DNA from 2 places in the Solibacillus sp. FSL H8-0538 genome. Region 1 is predicted to be linked to the other one. Evidence: predicted binding sites of a transcription regulator. Region 1 holds the regulator's gene; the other holds the start of a gene.
The links. The regulator NrdR, encoded in region 1, represses ribonucleotide reductase genes. The targets are predictions, from matches to a motif close to AACACNATATATNGTGTT.
Positions count from the first base shown of each region.

Region 1 (7,813 bases):
AGACTATTACTACAAGTGCATGATGAATTAATTTTCGAGGCACCACCACAGGAAATTGAAATTTTAGAGCGTATCGTACCAGAAGTGATGGAGCATGCGATTGAGCTACTTGTTCCATTAAAGGTAGACTTTTCATATGGCGCATCTTGGTATGAGGCAAAATAAGGAGCGAAATTATGCCGGAATTACCAGAAGTAGAAGGTGTGGTTCGCGCATTGAAGCCAGTTGTTGAAGGAAAAACGATTGAAAGGGTAGCGTTATCCGACGTCGTGTTTGCCTCAACAAATGCAGGTAAGCAATGCATCGTAAAGAATATTGAACCACATTTATTTGAAGAAGTACTTGCAGGAATGATCATTAAAGAAATTAATCGCCGTTCGAAATATATTTTCTTTACGATTGAAAAGGACGGCGAAGATTTTGTTTTAGTCAATCATCTCGGTATGACTGGCGCGTGGTTTATCGTTCAAGATGTCCTTGAAATTACAGAAGTTAAATTCCGCAAGCATGTGCATGCCATTCTTACATTAAATACGGGCGAGCTACTCGTGTATTCAGATATTCGCCGCTTCGGAGAGCTACGGTTTGTGAAGCAAATTGCAGATCACCCGCCGCTGCTACAAATGGCGCCGGAACCTTTTGACGAGGATGCATGTGGATTTTTCTTAGCGCAATGTGCAAAAGCGAAATACGAAAATAAACCGATTAAAGAAGTGATTATGGACGGACAAGTCATTTCAGGTTGCGGAAATATTTATGCAACAGAAGCGCTATTTAAAATGAATATTCACCCTGGGCGTAAAACGAATCGTATTAGTCGCGCACGAAAAATTAAGTTATTTGAAGCAATTCGTGTCATTCTTCAGGAAAGCATTGATACGGGCGGGTCGACCATTTCAGATTACCGTAATATAAATGGTGAGGCTGGAGGCATGCAGCACCGGTTGGAAATGTATGGTAAAAAGGTTTGTCCGACATGCGGGAATGCTACAAAATCAATGGTCATCGGCGGTCGCACGTCGGTGTATTGTTCAAACTGCCAAAAATAGAGGTGTCGTTTACATGATTATTGGATTAACAGGAAGTATTGCAAGTGGAAAAAGTACAATCGCAAAAATGCTAGCAGACTATCAGCTCCCAATCGTTGATGCAGATTTAGTAGCCCGTATCGTTGTTGAGCCAGGTAAGTCAACACTTCAGAAAATAGCAGATGCTTTTGGGGTAGACGTTATTTGTGAGGATGGCACAATGGACCGCGCTAAAGTGGGCTCAATCATTTTCCATGATGCAGAAAAACGAGACGTCTTAAATTCAATTATTCACCCCGCGATCCGAGCGGAAATGCTACGACAACGTGATGAACATATTGCAAATGGTGCGCCAACTGTTGTGATGGATATTCCATTACTGTTTGAAAGTAAGTTACAGCATTTTGTAGATAAGATTTTAGTCGTATCGGTATCTAAACAAGTTCAATTACAACGCTTAATGGAGCGTAATGATTTGACACAACAAGAAGCGGCGGCACGTATTGCCTCACAGCTCCCCCTTTCTGTAAAAGAAGCGGGTGCACATGCGGTCATTTTCAATAATGACACGCTTGAATCAACAGCGCAGCAATTGAAGAAGATTTTAATAGACTGGGCAGTAATTTAATTTTAGGTTTTGTTAAATTTCTTTGTTGATATTTATGGGGAATATTGGAGTGTAAGATCAATCCAATCACGCCTTGTATAGCGTGAAGTTAGCAATAAACTACATCCATGCGGTATTGCCACCATGAACAGTATTGTGTTGCCCTTTAGCGTGACTGCACAATTGTTTGTTGTGTTTAACAGAGCCTAATTAAAGGAAGCTGAGTGAAAAGTGATGAGCGGACACTTTTTACTCAGTTTTTTTGTTGTGAAGAAAATAATAATATTCCGCTTTGTGGAGAACATATCAATAAGGAAATGTAACTTCTAGGTGAAGGCGCCAGTCCCTCGAGTTTGTGTTCTGTCCTCGGGCGAAGGCAAATGGCGCATTCAACTCGAATTTTCTAGCGCTTTTGTTCTTGGAAAATGGACTGTTAAGGCATTTGGGATATAGGAAGATAAGCGTTATATTTAATTTTCATTGTCAGAATATAATAACTTTTTAAATGTAATCGAATAATGTTCCCATTTCGGTTTAATGTGTTATACTAATGACCATATAAAGTAAACATAATTAATATGTATATTACGGGAGGATATTAAAATAATGACAGTTTCTATTGCTATTAACGGATTTGGCCGCATCGGTCGTATGGTATTCAGACAGGCGATTGTGCAAGACGACTTAAATGTAGTGGCGATTAATGCGAGTTACCCACCTGAAACGTTAGCGCATTTAATTAAGTATGACACAAATCATGGTACTTTCGACGGTACAATTGAAGCAGTGGGAGACTCATTAATTGTTAATGGTAAACATGTGGCAATTGTTAGCGAGCGCGACCCACTTCAATTACCTTGGGCTACAATGGGTGTAGACATCGTAATAGAAGCAACAGGTAAATTTAATGACCGCGAAAAAGCAGCATTGCATTTAGAAGCTGGTGCCAAAAAAGTTATTTTAACAGCTCCAGGTAAAAACGAAGATATCACAGTTGTTTTAGGGGTAAATGATGATAAGCTTGATTTTTCTAAGCATGACATTATTTCAAATGCATCTTGTACAACAAACTGCCTAGCTCCAGTAGCAAAGGTATTAAATGACACGTTTGGAATTGTAAACGGTTTAATGACTACAGTTCATTCATTTACAAATGACCAAAAAAACTTGGATAATCCACATAAAGATTTACGTCGTGCTCGTGGTTGTGCCCAATCAATTATTCCGACATCTACGGGTGCTGCAAAAGCTTTAAGATTAGTATTACCGGAATTAGATGGTAAAATTCACGGCATGTCTTTACGCGTGCCAACACCTAACGTATCTTTAGTAGATTTAGTAGTAGACTTACAGAAAGACGTTACAGTGGAAGAAGTGAATGCTGCATTTGAGCGTGCTGCAACATCAGGTCCAATGAAGGGTATCTTAAACTTCACAATGGAGCCTTTAGTATCCTCTGATTACAACACAACAAAGTACTCATCAACAATCGACGGCTTGACTACAATGGTAATTGGTTCTCGCAAAGTGAAAGTACTTGCTTGGTATGATAATGAATGGGGCTACTCTGCGCGCGTTGTCGACTTAGCAAAAAAATTAACAAAAGCATTAAGTACAGTTCAAGCATAAGTGTAAATGAATTTCTAAACCTTCCCGTAAATTGCTCGGGAAGGTTTTTTTAGTATTTAAGAAAGTCCATCATTTTGGGGCGAGATGTGACTGCCTAAAGTTGCGAGGCGCTTTGTTAAGCCATATACTAGTACAAACGGTAGGGAAATATATCCTACCTTAAAAGCGTTTTTTTTAATAAAGCGTGAATTATTATTTCTCATATAATGTTATTTGTTATAATACAAATAGTAAATTGAAATGAATCGGGAGAAACCGCTATGAGATGTCCATCTTGTCAGTACAACGGAACGCGCGTTGTAGACTCTAGACCTGTAGATGATAATAAAGAAATACGTAGACGTAGAGAATGTGAATCATGTGCTTTTCGTTTTACTACATTTGAAAAAATAGAAGAAACACCTTTGATCGTTGTGAAAAAAGAAGGGGCACGTGAAGAGTTTAGTCGCGAAAAAGTATTACGCGGGCTTATTCGAGCATGCGAAAAACGTCCTGTTTCACTCGAAGTATTAGAAGAAATTGTGATGTCCATTGAAAAGGATTTACGCCGTATTGGAAATTCGGAAGTCCGTTCAGAAGATGTTGGTGAGATGGTTATGGACCGCCTTGCAAAAATCGATGAGGTTGCCTATGTGCGTTTTGCTTCTGTTTATCGTCAATTCAAAGATATTAATGTGTTTATCGATGAATTAAAGGAGATAATTCTACGCCAATCTAAAGACAAATAAATTTTAGGAGGGACTTGAAATGGTTCATTTGTATAAAGAACTACAGCCAACTGATCATTTTGAAATAACGCTCCCTCATGCATTATCCACAAATGAACGTCAGCTTTTAACATTATTTTATCAGCCGCTAACGGGAGCAGAGCCAGTTAGCTTATATTTAACGCTATGGGCAGAGGCAGAGCATCCGTCAAGCTATGAGATGACACATTATTATTTAATGAATGTGCTAACGATGCCAATCGGGAAGGTGTTCGAGGCACGCGTAGCACTTGAAGCAATTGGCTTGTTACGTACATGGCGTAAGGACGGGGGAGACAGTCGACGTTTTATTTATGAACTTGTTCGCCCGCTTGATGCACATAGCTTTTTCCACGATCCTCTGTTATCGATGTTTTTATATAGTAAAATTGGTGAACATGCATATCGTAAGCTACGTCAGCGCTTTTTAACACAGACGAGTAAGGAATCGTATGAGGAAGTGACGCGCTCCTTTATTGATGTTTATAAACCGGTGCATACGAATGTACCAAAAGATTTTTATGAGGAGCCTGAAAAGTCGCAACAAGATTATCCGTTTTACTATGAGCAATTTGATTTTAATTTATTGAAATCCGGCCTGTCGGAGCAGTTAGTGCCTTCTAGTGCGTTAACAGTAGAGGCGCGCGAAATGATTGCAAAGCTCGCCTTTTTGTATCATTTATCACCACTTGATATGCAGAAGGTGGTCATTTTAGCTTTAGATGATCATATGAAGCTTCCAACAGAACGCCTAAAAAAAGCGGCGGCGGATTATTATAAGCTCACAATTTCAAAGGATGCACCTAAGCTAGCGAAAACGTTTGGACAAAAGCCTGCGATGACACCACAAAACCTATCGAAGGAGCAAGAACGGCTCCATTATTTGGAAACGACGCCGCCACTTCAAGTGCTGCGTGAAATAAATAATGGCAAGGAGCCGATTCCAGCATCTGTCCAATTAGCAGAGGATTTGGTTGTGCAGTACGGCATGCCTATTGGAGTCGTCAATGTGCTGCTTGAGTATGTCATGCTGTCCACCGATATGAAATTACCGCGTAAATATGTGGAACAAATTGCTGACCATTGGAACCGTAAAGATTTAAAAACTGCCAAAGAGGCGATGGAATTAGCGCGTCTGGAGCGAGATAAATACGCTCAGTGGAAAAATGAAAAAACGGCAAAATCGACAAATGCAGCAAATGCGGCAAACCAAACACGTAAGCCAGGACGCAAAACAAATTATCGTGAGGAGCAGGTGCCGGATTGGTTTTACAAGCGCGATGATAAGGCGCAGGAGGCAACACCAGCAGATAGCTCAGTGGATTTTGAAAAAGAACGTCAAAAAATATTAGAAAAATTAGGGCAACAAGATGGGCAGGTGAACTAACATCGAACCGATTAAGGAAGCGTTAAAAAAAGTGCAAGCACGCATTCCTTCATTTCAAGAACGTTATGAGGCAATGCGACGTGACACGTTGGAAAACGAAAAAGTGCAAAAGTTTTTAGCTGAAAACGATCAAATCGTAAACAAGGAAATGGTTGAGCGTAGTTTACCGAAGCTTTATGAATATACAACGCAAGCAACAGACTGCTGTGGTTGTGGCAGTACCGCAAACTGTACAAATTTACTAAAGGGCTTTGTACCGAAACTGTTCATTACGCGTAATGTCATTGATGTAACATATGAACGTTGTGAACAAAAGCTACGCGAGGACGAGCGCCGAGAAGTAGCGAATATGATTTCCAGTATGCATATGCCAAAGGACGTACTGAAGGCAACGCTGAAAGATTTAGCGATTGATAATCATTCACGTCTTAGTATTGCTGATAAAGCTGCGGACTTTGTTGCGCAATATAAGCAAACAGGCGAATTGCCGGCAAAGGGCTTCTATTTATATGGTCAGTTTGGCGTTGGGAAGTCATTTGTGCTTGGTGCCATTGCCAATGAATTAGCAACTTTTAAAGTGCGTTCAGTCGTAGTTTTCGTTCCTGAATTTTTACGTGAGATGAAAAATTCCATTCAAGATCAATCCTTGAATGAAAAAATTGATTATGTGAAGAAGGCACCAGTACTGATGCTAGATGATATTGGGGCGGAAACATTATCAAGCTGGACGCGCGATGAAATTTTAGGGACGATTCTTCATTATCGTATGAGCGAGGAACTACCGACATTTATTACGTCCAACTTTGACTATGCGGGTCTTGAGCATCATTTGGCGCAATCACAGCGTGGGGATGTAGAGGTAGTGAAGGCTGCTCGAATTATGGAGCGTATTAAGGCCCTGACAACACCGATTCAAATGGACGGCGCCAATCGTCGTAGTTAATTGCACAAAAAATTCAATCTTGGGCAGTTGCAATTCGTGCGAAACGAGCGTATACTTTGCTAGTAATTAAAACATTTGTAAATGCTTTGAAAAGGATAAGAAGTTTTATGAACCGACTTTTAGAGAGGGGAGCCTAGGCTGGGAGCTTCCTAGTACGACATATACTTTACTACCTTGGAGCAGTGACGGGGCCAATCCGTCAACGTTCTTCAGTACGTTAACTGACCTTGAGCTTCATTCGAGTTTAACTCGGAAGGAAGAAGGGTGGCACCACGAGCATATACGCATCGTCCCTTTACGCGGACGGTGCTTTTTTGTGTTTATTTTGTGGGTTGATCGATATTTTTCGGAAGTGATAGATAACTTCAGGAAACTAATTCATAACCCCACGCTCACCTCATACTCAACAAACAATCTAAAGGAGGACATTCACATGTCAGAAATGATTAAATTAACATTCCCGGACGGTGCGGTAAAAGAATTCGCACGCGGGGCTTCAACTGAAGACGTAGCGGGCTCAATTAGTCCGGGTCTGCGCAAACAAGCGTTAGCAGGTAAAATTAACGGCGTTTTGATCGACCTAAAAACGCCGATTGAAGAAGATGCTGCAATTGAAATTATTACACCAAAATCACCTGAAAGCTTAGAAATCCTACGTCACTCAACGGCTCACTTAACAGCACAAGCGGTAAAACGCTTATTCCCAGAAGTAAAACTAGGGATTGGTCCAGTTATTGACTCAGGTTTCTACTATGATATTGACCTAGAAACACCGCTAACAATGGAAGATCTTCCGTTAATCGAAAAAGAAATGAAAAAAATTATTGCTGAAAATATCGAAATTGAACGCAAGGCTGTATCGCGCAACGAAGCGCAAAAGATTTACGAAGAAGTTGGCGACGAGTACAAACTAGAACTTCTTGAAGCAATTCCTGCAGATGACCAAGTATCAATTTACTACCAAGGTGATTTCTTTGACCTTTGCCGTGGTATCCACGTACCGTCAACAGGTAAATTACGCGAGTTCAAACTTCTTTCTTTAGCGGGCGCTTATTGGAGAGGGAACTCAGACAACAAAATGCTACAACGTATATACGGTACTGCATTCTTCACAAAAGAAGAATTAAAACATCACCTACAAATGCTTGAAGAAGCAAAAGAGCGTGATCACCGTAAAATTGGTAAAGAATTAGACTTATTCATGACGTCTCAAACGGTAGGTCAAGGTTTACCACTATGGTTACCAAATGGTGCGACAATCCGTCGTGTAATCGAGCGTTACATCGTAGATAAAGAAGTATCATTAGGTTACAAACATGTTTACACACCAGTACTTGGTTCAAAAACTTTATATGAAACGTCAGGTCACTGGGATCACTATCAAGACGGCATGTTCCCTCCTATGGAAATGGACAATGAAACACTTGTATTACGTCCGATGAACTGCCCGCACCATATGATGATTTTCAAAAA
Region 1 covers NZ_JBBOPI010000001.1:2,663,687-2,671,499, reverse strand. Annotated here, with positions in the region: gene polA (DNA polymerase I) at 1-165, shown strand, start outside; gene mutM (bifunctional DNA-formamidopyrimidine glycosylase/DNA-(apurinic or apyrimidinic site) lyase) at 177-1,049, shown strand; gene coaE (dephospho-CoA kinase) at 1,063-1,656, shown strand; gene MHH87_RS12670 (glyceraldehyde-3-phosphate dehydrogenase) at 2,242-3,264, shown strand; gene nrdR (transcriptional regulator NrdR) at 3,525-3,992, shown strand; gene MHH87_RS12660 (replication initiation and membrane attachment family protein) at 4,012-5,397, shown strand; gene dnaI (primosomal protein DnaI) at 5,429-6,340, shown strand; gene thrS (threonine--tRNA ligase) at 6,774-7,813, shown strand, end outside.

Region 2 (7,813 bases), 390 kb from region 1:
TAATCCTTTAGCACTTGGCGTATTAACACCTCCTGGGAAAGTAGGAGCTGATATTACAGTTGGGGATGCACAGGTCTTCGGTATCGCAGAAGCGTTCGGTGGTCCGCACTGTGGATTCTTCGCTGTTACGAATAAATTAATGCGTAAAGTTCCAGGACGTCTTGTTGGTGAAACAGTTGACCAAGATGGCCGTCGTGGGTATGTATTAACATTACAAGCACGTGAGCAGCATATCCGTCGTGATAAAGCAACTTCTAATATTTGTTCGAACCAAGCATTACTTGCACTTGCTGCATCAGTTGCGATGACAGCTCTTGGTAAACAAGGCATGCAAGAAATGGCGAAGCAAAATATCGTAAAAACGCGCTATGCAAAAAATGCATTTGAAGCGGCGGGCTTTACAGTAGCTTACCAAGGCGCTCACTTCAACGAAATCGTTGTTAAAACAAACGCTTCTGTAACTGCTATTAATAAAACATTAATCGAAAAAGGCATTATTGGTGGATTTGACTTAGGTCGCGTTTATCCAGAGCTTGAAAATCATGCGTTAATCGCAGTTACAGAATTACGTACAAAAGAAGAAATCGATGCACTAGTTGCAGAAATGGGGGCTTATAATGCTTAACGAAAACCAATCACTCATTTTTGAAATCACAAAAGAAGGCCGTGTAGGTTATAACCTAGAGCCGCTTGATGTGCCAGATTTCGATCTAGCAGACCTTTTACCAGAAGGTTTAGTACGCGCAGAAGCTGCTGAACTTCCAGAAGTTTCAGAGCTTGATATTATGCGTCATTACACAGCATTATCACGTCGTAACCACGGTGTAGACTCAGGCTTCTATCCACTTGGTTCTTGTACGATGAAATACAATCCAAAAATTAATGAATCGGTTGCACGCTACTCAGGCTTTGCAAATGTTCACCCATTACAAGATGAGTCAACAGTTCAAGGGGCAATGGAGCTTCTTTATGAGCTACAAACATCTCTAGTAGAAATTACGGGTATGGATGAAGTAACATTACAACCAGCTGCAGGGGCACATGGTGAGTGGACAGCGTTAATGATGATTCGTGCGTTCCATGAAGCAAACGGAGAAGGTCACCGTAACAAAGTGATTGTTCCAGACTCAGCACACGGTACAAATCCAGCATCTGCATCTGTAGCAGGCTTTGAAACAATTACAGTAAAATCAAACGAAGATGGCTTAGTTGATCTTGAAGACTTACGCCGCGTAATCGGTGAAGATACAGCAGCGCTTATGCTAACAAACCCGAACACACTTGGTTTATTTGAGGAAAACATTCTAGATATGGCTGCAATGATTCACGATGTAGGTGGTAAAGTTTACTATGACGGCGCGAACTTAAACGCTGTAATGAGTAAAGCACGTCCTGGTGATATGGGCTTTGACTGCGTACACTTAAACTTACACAAAACATTTACAGGTCCTCATGGCGGTGGTGGTCCGGGTTCTGGTCCAGTTGGCGTAAAGGCAGACTTAATTCCGTACCTACCAAAACCAGTACTTGTTAAGTTAGAAGATGGCACGTTCCACTTCGATTACAATCGTCCGCAATCTATCGGACGCGTAAAGCCATATTACGGCAACTTTGGTATTAATGTTCGTGCATACACGTACATCCGCTCAATGGGTCCAGATGGTCTTAAAGCGGTAACGGAATATGCAGTATTAAATGCCAACTACATGATGCGTCGTTTAGAAGAGCATTTCGATCTTCCATACAACCGTCACTGTAAGCATGAATTTGTATTATCAGGTCGTCGTCAGAAAAAACTTGGCGTGCGTACTCTTGATATTGCAAAACGCTTGTTAGACTTTGGCTACCATCCACCAACAGTGTACTTCCCGTTAAACGTGGAAGAAGGTATTATGATCGAGCCGACTGAAACAGAATCAAAAGAAACACTAGATGCATTCTGTGACGCAATGATTCAAATCGCAAAAGAAACGATTGAGAATCCTGCAATTGTACAAGAAGCACCCCATACAACGGTTGTGAATCGTTTAGACGAAACACGAGCTGCTCGTACACCGATTCTTCGTTATACAAAGCAAGAAGCATAGTAATAATGAAAGATAAGCCGAGGTCTTGTACTTCGGCTTATTTTCCGTTAAATTATGTTAGTAAAGTGCTGTTAAAGGGTAGTTGTTCGTTTTTTTTGTTAATTTTTATTATAATAGGAAGAAACTCGTTTTCTTTGGGAGAAATAGACAGTTATGAGGCGCTGGACAAAAGAAAAGTTCCTCAATTCGTAGAACGAGTTGAGGAACTATTGCGTTATGCTTTTGATTTTACTTTACCAGTCCAGGTTTTAAATCCACCTTGTAGCTGATAAATTTGGTTATAGCCTTTTTTCTTTAGTAAAAGCGCAGCACGTGCACTACGGCCTGTATTTTGACAATACAGGTAAACAGGTAGGTCAGGGCGAACTTCTTTGTAACGTTGACCGAACTGCGTTGTTGGAATGTTACGAGCACCTAAAATATGTCCTGCCTCGAACTCTTTTTGTTCACGTAAGTCGATTAGTTGTGCCTTACGATACCCTTGAATAAATTCTTCTTGAGTTAAGTTTGTTACAGCTTTTTTCAAGCGGAATGAGTTCACTAAAACGTAAACGATGACAGCAGCTAGGATGACTGCAATTGTGTAAAGTATTGTCACTGCGATATTGCCCCTTTCTTTCTCTACCCTCTATTATAAGAGATTAACTGGAGATAGTCGAGTGAGTTTGATAAAATGTATACTTTAAGGAGATGATAATATGGATTCAACGTGGTATTTTATTAATTCAGGTCCATGTCGTGCGTCATATAATATGGCACTAGACGAAGCATTACTCGATTGGCATAGTACAGGAGCGATTCCACCAGTCATTCGATTCTATGAATGGAACCCAGCCACAATATCAATTGGCTATTTTCAACGAGCGGAAAAAGATATAAATTTAGAAGCAGTACGAGCGCAAGGTTTAGGATTTGTACGTCGCCCTACAGGTGGTCGTGCGGTGCTACACGATCAGGAACTTACATATTCCATTATTGTGTCAGAAAACTATCCTAATATGCCGCAAACAGTAACAGAGGCGTATCGTGTGCTAAGTGAAGGATTATTAGTTGGCTTTCAAAATTTAGGACTTGATGCTTATTTTAGTGTACCGGAAACAAAAGAACAGCGAGATGATTTAAAAAAGCCAAAAAGTGCCGTATGCTTTGATGCACCGAGTTGGTATGAGCTTGTAGTTGAAGGCAAAAAAGTAGCAGGAAGTGCACAAACTCGTCAAAAAGGCGTGATATTACAACATGGTGCAATTTTACTTGATTTAGATGAAGATAAGTTATTGTCTGTATTTAATTTCTCTTCACCAGAAGCGAAAGAAAGAATGCGTGCAAAACTGCCTGAAAAAGCGGTCGCGATGAATCGTTTAGTCGAACAGCCGCTTTCTGTGGAGCAATGTGTTAAAGCCTTCCATTCAGGCTTTGAAGAAGCACTACAAATTAAGCTCATTCCTTATGAATTAACGGCGGAGCAGCATCAATATGTAGAACAACTTGAGCAAACAAAATACTTGACAGACGAATGGAATTTCAAAAAATAATTTACGAACGTCTGTTTTATTTGTCGCAAAAAATTTATAAATCTGCAAAGCCTTGATAATTGGGCTTTAATCACTGTTTAAAAAAAATCAACCCCTTGCGCAGAAAAAAGTTTTGATGTAATCTTTTTTAAGTGAATAAAAAGGATCTATATCTAGTACCCTAATTCCTGTATGATACACTATATATTGTGTTATGATAAAAAGAACTGTTAGGCAAACCATATAGTAAGCATCAATTAATTTTTCAAAGGGAGGCTGGCAGATGGTAGTGTTAAATAATCAAACAACCATCCTCGTGGACCAATTAAACAAGGACATCGAGCAATTCAAACAAGTACATCCGATTACACCGGATATGCATCTTACGCATAAAGGGGTATCACGTCTTGTCATGATCGATCGCTACTCGTTTAAGGACACGGAAAAGAAAACATTAAAGCCAGGCGACTTTGTCGTACTGACAGTGAAGGAAGATCCAAAATTCCCTGCACGCGGCTTAGGGTATATTCAGTCTATTAACCAACAAACTAAAAAAGCGAAAATTTTAATCGAGGAAGATTATCGTCATGTGTTAGAAGGCGTCGAGCAAGAAACGGGTGTCATCGAACGCGCACTTGATATTATCGAGAAACCTCTTGAAATTTATTATGAGCAAATTGCAAAACGTAATGCAACAGGCTTAGCAACTGTTGAAAAAACGCCTGAAAAACAACAAGAGTGGTTCGAGAAATTTTACGAGCAGCTTGTAAGCTTGAAATTCATTCCTGCTGGACGTGTGATTTATGGAGCAGGCTCAGAAACCGATGTAACATTCTTTAACTGTTATGTCATGCCATTTGTAGCTGACTCACGCGAAGGAATTAGTGATCACCGTAAGCAAGTAATGGAAATTATGAGCCGTGGTGGTGGGGTCGGTACGAATGGTAGTACGCTTCGTCCGCGCAACACATTAGCACGTGGTGTAAATGGTAAATCATCTGGCTCGGTATCATGGTTAGATGATATCGCCAAACTGACGCACCTTGTTGAACAAGGTGGATCGCGCAGGGGCGCTCAAATGATAATGTTAGCGGACTGGCATCCTGATATCGTGGAATTTATTATTTCGAAAATGCAAAACCCTCGTATTTTGCGTTATCTGATTGAAAATACATCAGATGAGTCAATCATGCGTATTGCAAAAGAAAAGTTGAAATTTAAACCTTTAACAGCGCAAGAAGAGGCAATGTATCAAAGTATTGTAAATTACAAAAATATTCCAGGTTATGGCGGTTTTGACGAAGGAATTATTCGTGAAGCTGAAACAAAACTACGCGACGGTGGGAACTACTCAGTGCATAACTCAGAATTCTTAACGGGTGCGAACATTTCTGTAACATTAACAAAAGAGTTTATGGAAGCTGTTGAAAACGATGAAGACTTCGAGCTTCGTTTCCCAGACGTTGCCAACTATAGTCCAGAAGAAATGAAAATCTACAACGAAAAATGGCATGAAGTCGGCGATGTTCGTGAGTGGGAAAAACTAGGTTACGCGGTCCGCACATACCGTACAATTAAGGCAAAAGAACTTTGGAACTTAGTTAATGTATGTGCAACGTATGCAGCAGAGCCAGGCATTTTCTTCATCGACAACGCAAACGACATGACAAATGCAAAGGCATACGGGCAACAAGTAGTTGCGACGAACCCTTGCGGAGAGCAACCACTTGCACCTTATTCAGTGTGTAACTTGGCTGCGGTGAATTTAGCGCAGTTTGCAAATAAAGAGTTGAAAACAGTAGACTTCGACGCGCTACGTGAGACGGTAAAAGTCGGCGTGCGCATGCAAGATAACGTAATTGACGCAACGCCATATTTCCTTGAAGACAATAAAACGCAAGCACTAGGCGAGCGTCGTGTTGGCTTAGGGGTTATGGGACTTGCTGATTTACTAATCTACTGTGAAAAAGAATATGGTTCTGAAGAGGGCAACAAGCTCGTGAACGAAATTTTTGAAACGATTGGCACAGCAGCTTATGAGCAGTCTATTGAGCTTGGTAAAGAGCGCGGGAGCTTCCCATTCTTACAAGGTGAAACAGAGGCTGAGACCGCTCGTTTACGTCAAGCATTTATTAATACAGGCTTTATGAAGAAAATGCCTGCACATATTCGTGAAGGTGTTCTTGAAAACGGTATCCGTAACTCACACTTACTAACAGTAGCGCCAACAGGTTCAACTGGTACAATGGTTGGTGTGGCAACAGGTCTGGAGCCGTACTTCTCATTCACATATTACCGTTCAGGTCGCTTAGGTAAATTTATTGAGGTAAAAGCTGAAATCGTGAAAGAATATTTAGACGCGAACCCAGGTACAGATGAGCAAAACTTACCGCACTGGTTCAAATCATCAATGCAATTATCTGCTGAAGCGCATGCGGACGTACAGTGCATCATCCAAAATTGGATCGATTCATCGATTTCAAAAACAGTAAACGCACCAAAAGGCTACGGCGTTGAGCAAGTACAACAAGTGTACGAACGTCTATATAAAGGCGGCGCTAAAGGTGGTACAGTTTACGTAGACGGATCACGTGATTCACAAGTACTAACGCTAAAAGCAGAAGAAGCGAATTCAGATGAGCAATTAACATTTGAAGAAGATCTTGGCCGAGACGACGCAAAACAACGTCCAGTCGTGTTAGTAGATACGATTGCACCACTTGCACAAACAAACGTAACAATTGGTTCTGAAGTCGGCAACACATGCCCGGTATGCCGTCAAGGAACGGTAGAAGAAATGGGCGGCTGCAACACATGTACAAACTGTGGTGCACAGCTAAAATGTGGACTATAACATAAAAAAATGAGCATGTTACGAGGCGTTAGTCGCTTCGTAACATGCTTTTTAATTATTAATGAGCTGTTTTTTTTATTGAAAAGTGGAAATTGACCAATTGAACATACGACTTAACAATAAATAAGTGTCAATGGCGCTTAATTTCAAATAAGTTGTATGTCAATCTCGCCAAATTCAACATTTTACGTTAGAAAAAACATCGCCACAAAAAGGAGAGATGACGCCCTCTATAACGTAATATTTTCGTAACCACTAAAAAAATTACTAGGAACCATTTTCTATTTTACAAAAAAATCATATGCATTTTTTGCAATAAGCAAGCTTGTCACGACGATAAAAAGTAAACGGACATATTTTGTACCGCGCCCGAGTGCAAATTTCGCCCCGCAAAATGCCCCAATAATCATCGCAAAGCCCATAATAAAACCGTATGTAAAATTTACTGCACCAAGTATGATAAACATTATAAGTGCAGCTAGATTACTTATGAAATTCAGAAGCTTCGCATTACCGGAAGCTTGCAGAAAGTCAAAGCCCATCATAAGAAAGAGAAAAATAATAAACGACCCCGTACCCGGTCCTAAAAAGCCGTCGTAGAAGCCGATGACAACGAGTGCACCGAAAAAAAGGATGCTACTTTTTTTCGTCATCTCTTTGCGCTTTTCAATGCTTCCCCAATCTTTTTTATATAGCGTATAAATGAGCACGACGACCAGCATAACGAGCACAAGTGGCTTTAATAAATCAGGTGAAATGAAATGTACTGTCCAGGCACCGAGCATTGAACCACCGAATACGAGCGGTAAAATAGGTCCAAGCAGTTTTATATCAATTTTCCCAGCGCGCAGAAACGTTAGCATGCTTGTTAAATTTCCCATTGATGCTGCAAGTTTATTTGTTGCAATGGCAGTAGTTGGAGGCAAGCCGACAAATAGTAGGGCAGGCAGTGTAATTAGTCCACCACCGCCAACGATGGAGTTCAGAAAAGCCCCTAAAAAGCCGAATAATATAAGTAGTGCAACTGTAATAATATCAATTTCCATAAAAGATACCTCTTTTCTCTGTAAGGAAATAGTATCGGAGTTTTCTGATCTTGTAAATGAATGATATTATAAATTATGGAATTTTTGGGATTGAATATTATTTATTTATATTGTGGTGATTCCGTTATGCTGCTCGTTCGTCTTTAAATACTGAGGGAGGTGCTTTTGTGCGGCGTCGGACGTATGATGAACATTACGATTCCGTATTTAAATACATACTTTATTTAACCGGCAATATCGATTTAACACATGACTTATTGCAGGAAACCTTTTATCGTTTTTTCAAGCAGGATTTTGTAAAAAAAGAACGTGCAT
Region 2 covers NZ_JBBOPI010000001.1:2,273,596-2,281,408, reverse strand. Annotated here, with positions in the region: gene gcvPA (aminomethyl-transferring glycine dehydrogenase subunit GcvPA) at 1-625, shown strand, start outside; gene gcvPB (aminomethyl-transferring glycine dehydrogenase subunit GcvPB) at 618-2,087, shown strand; gene MHH87_RS10780 (rhodanese-like domain-containing protein) at 2,302-2,685, opposite strand; gene MHH87_RS10775 (lipoate--protein ligase family protein) at 2,786-3,619, shown strand; gene MHH87_RS10770 (vitamin B12-dependent ribonucleotide reductase) at 3,882-6,452, shown strand; gene MHH87_RS10765 (TSUP family transporter) at 6,734-7,498, opposite strand; gene MHH87_RS10760 (RNA polymerase sigma factor) at 7,666-7,813, shown strand, end outside.
Region 2: the regulator NrdR is predicted to act here: its motif matches at 3,795-3,812, upstream of MHH87_RS10770 (vitamin B12-dependent ribonucleotide reductase).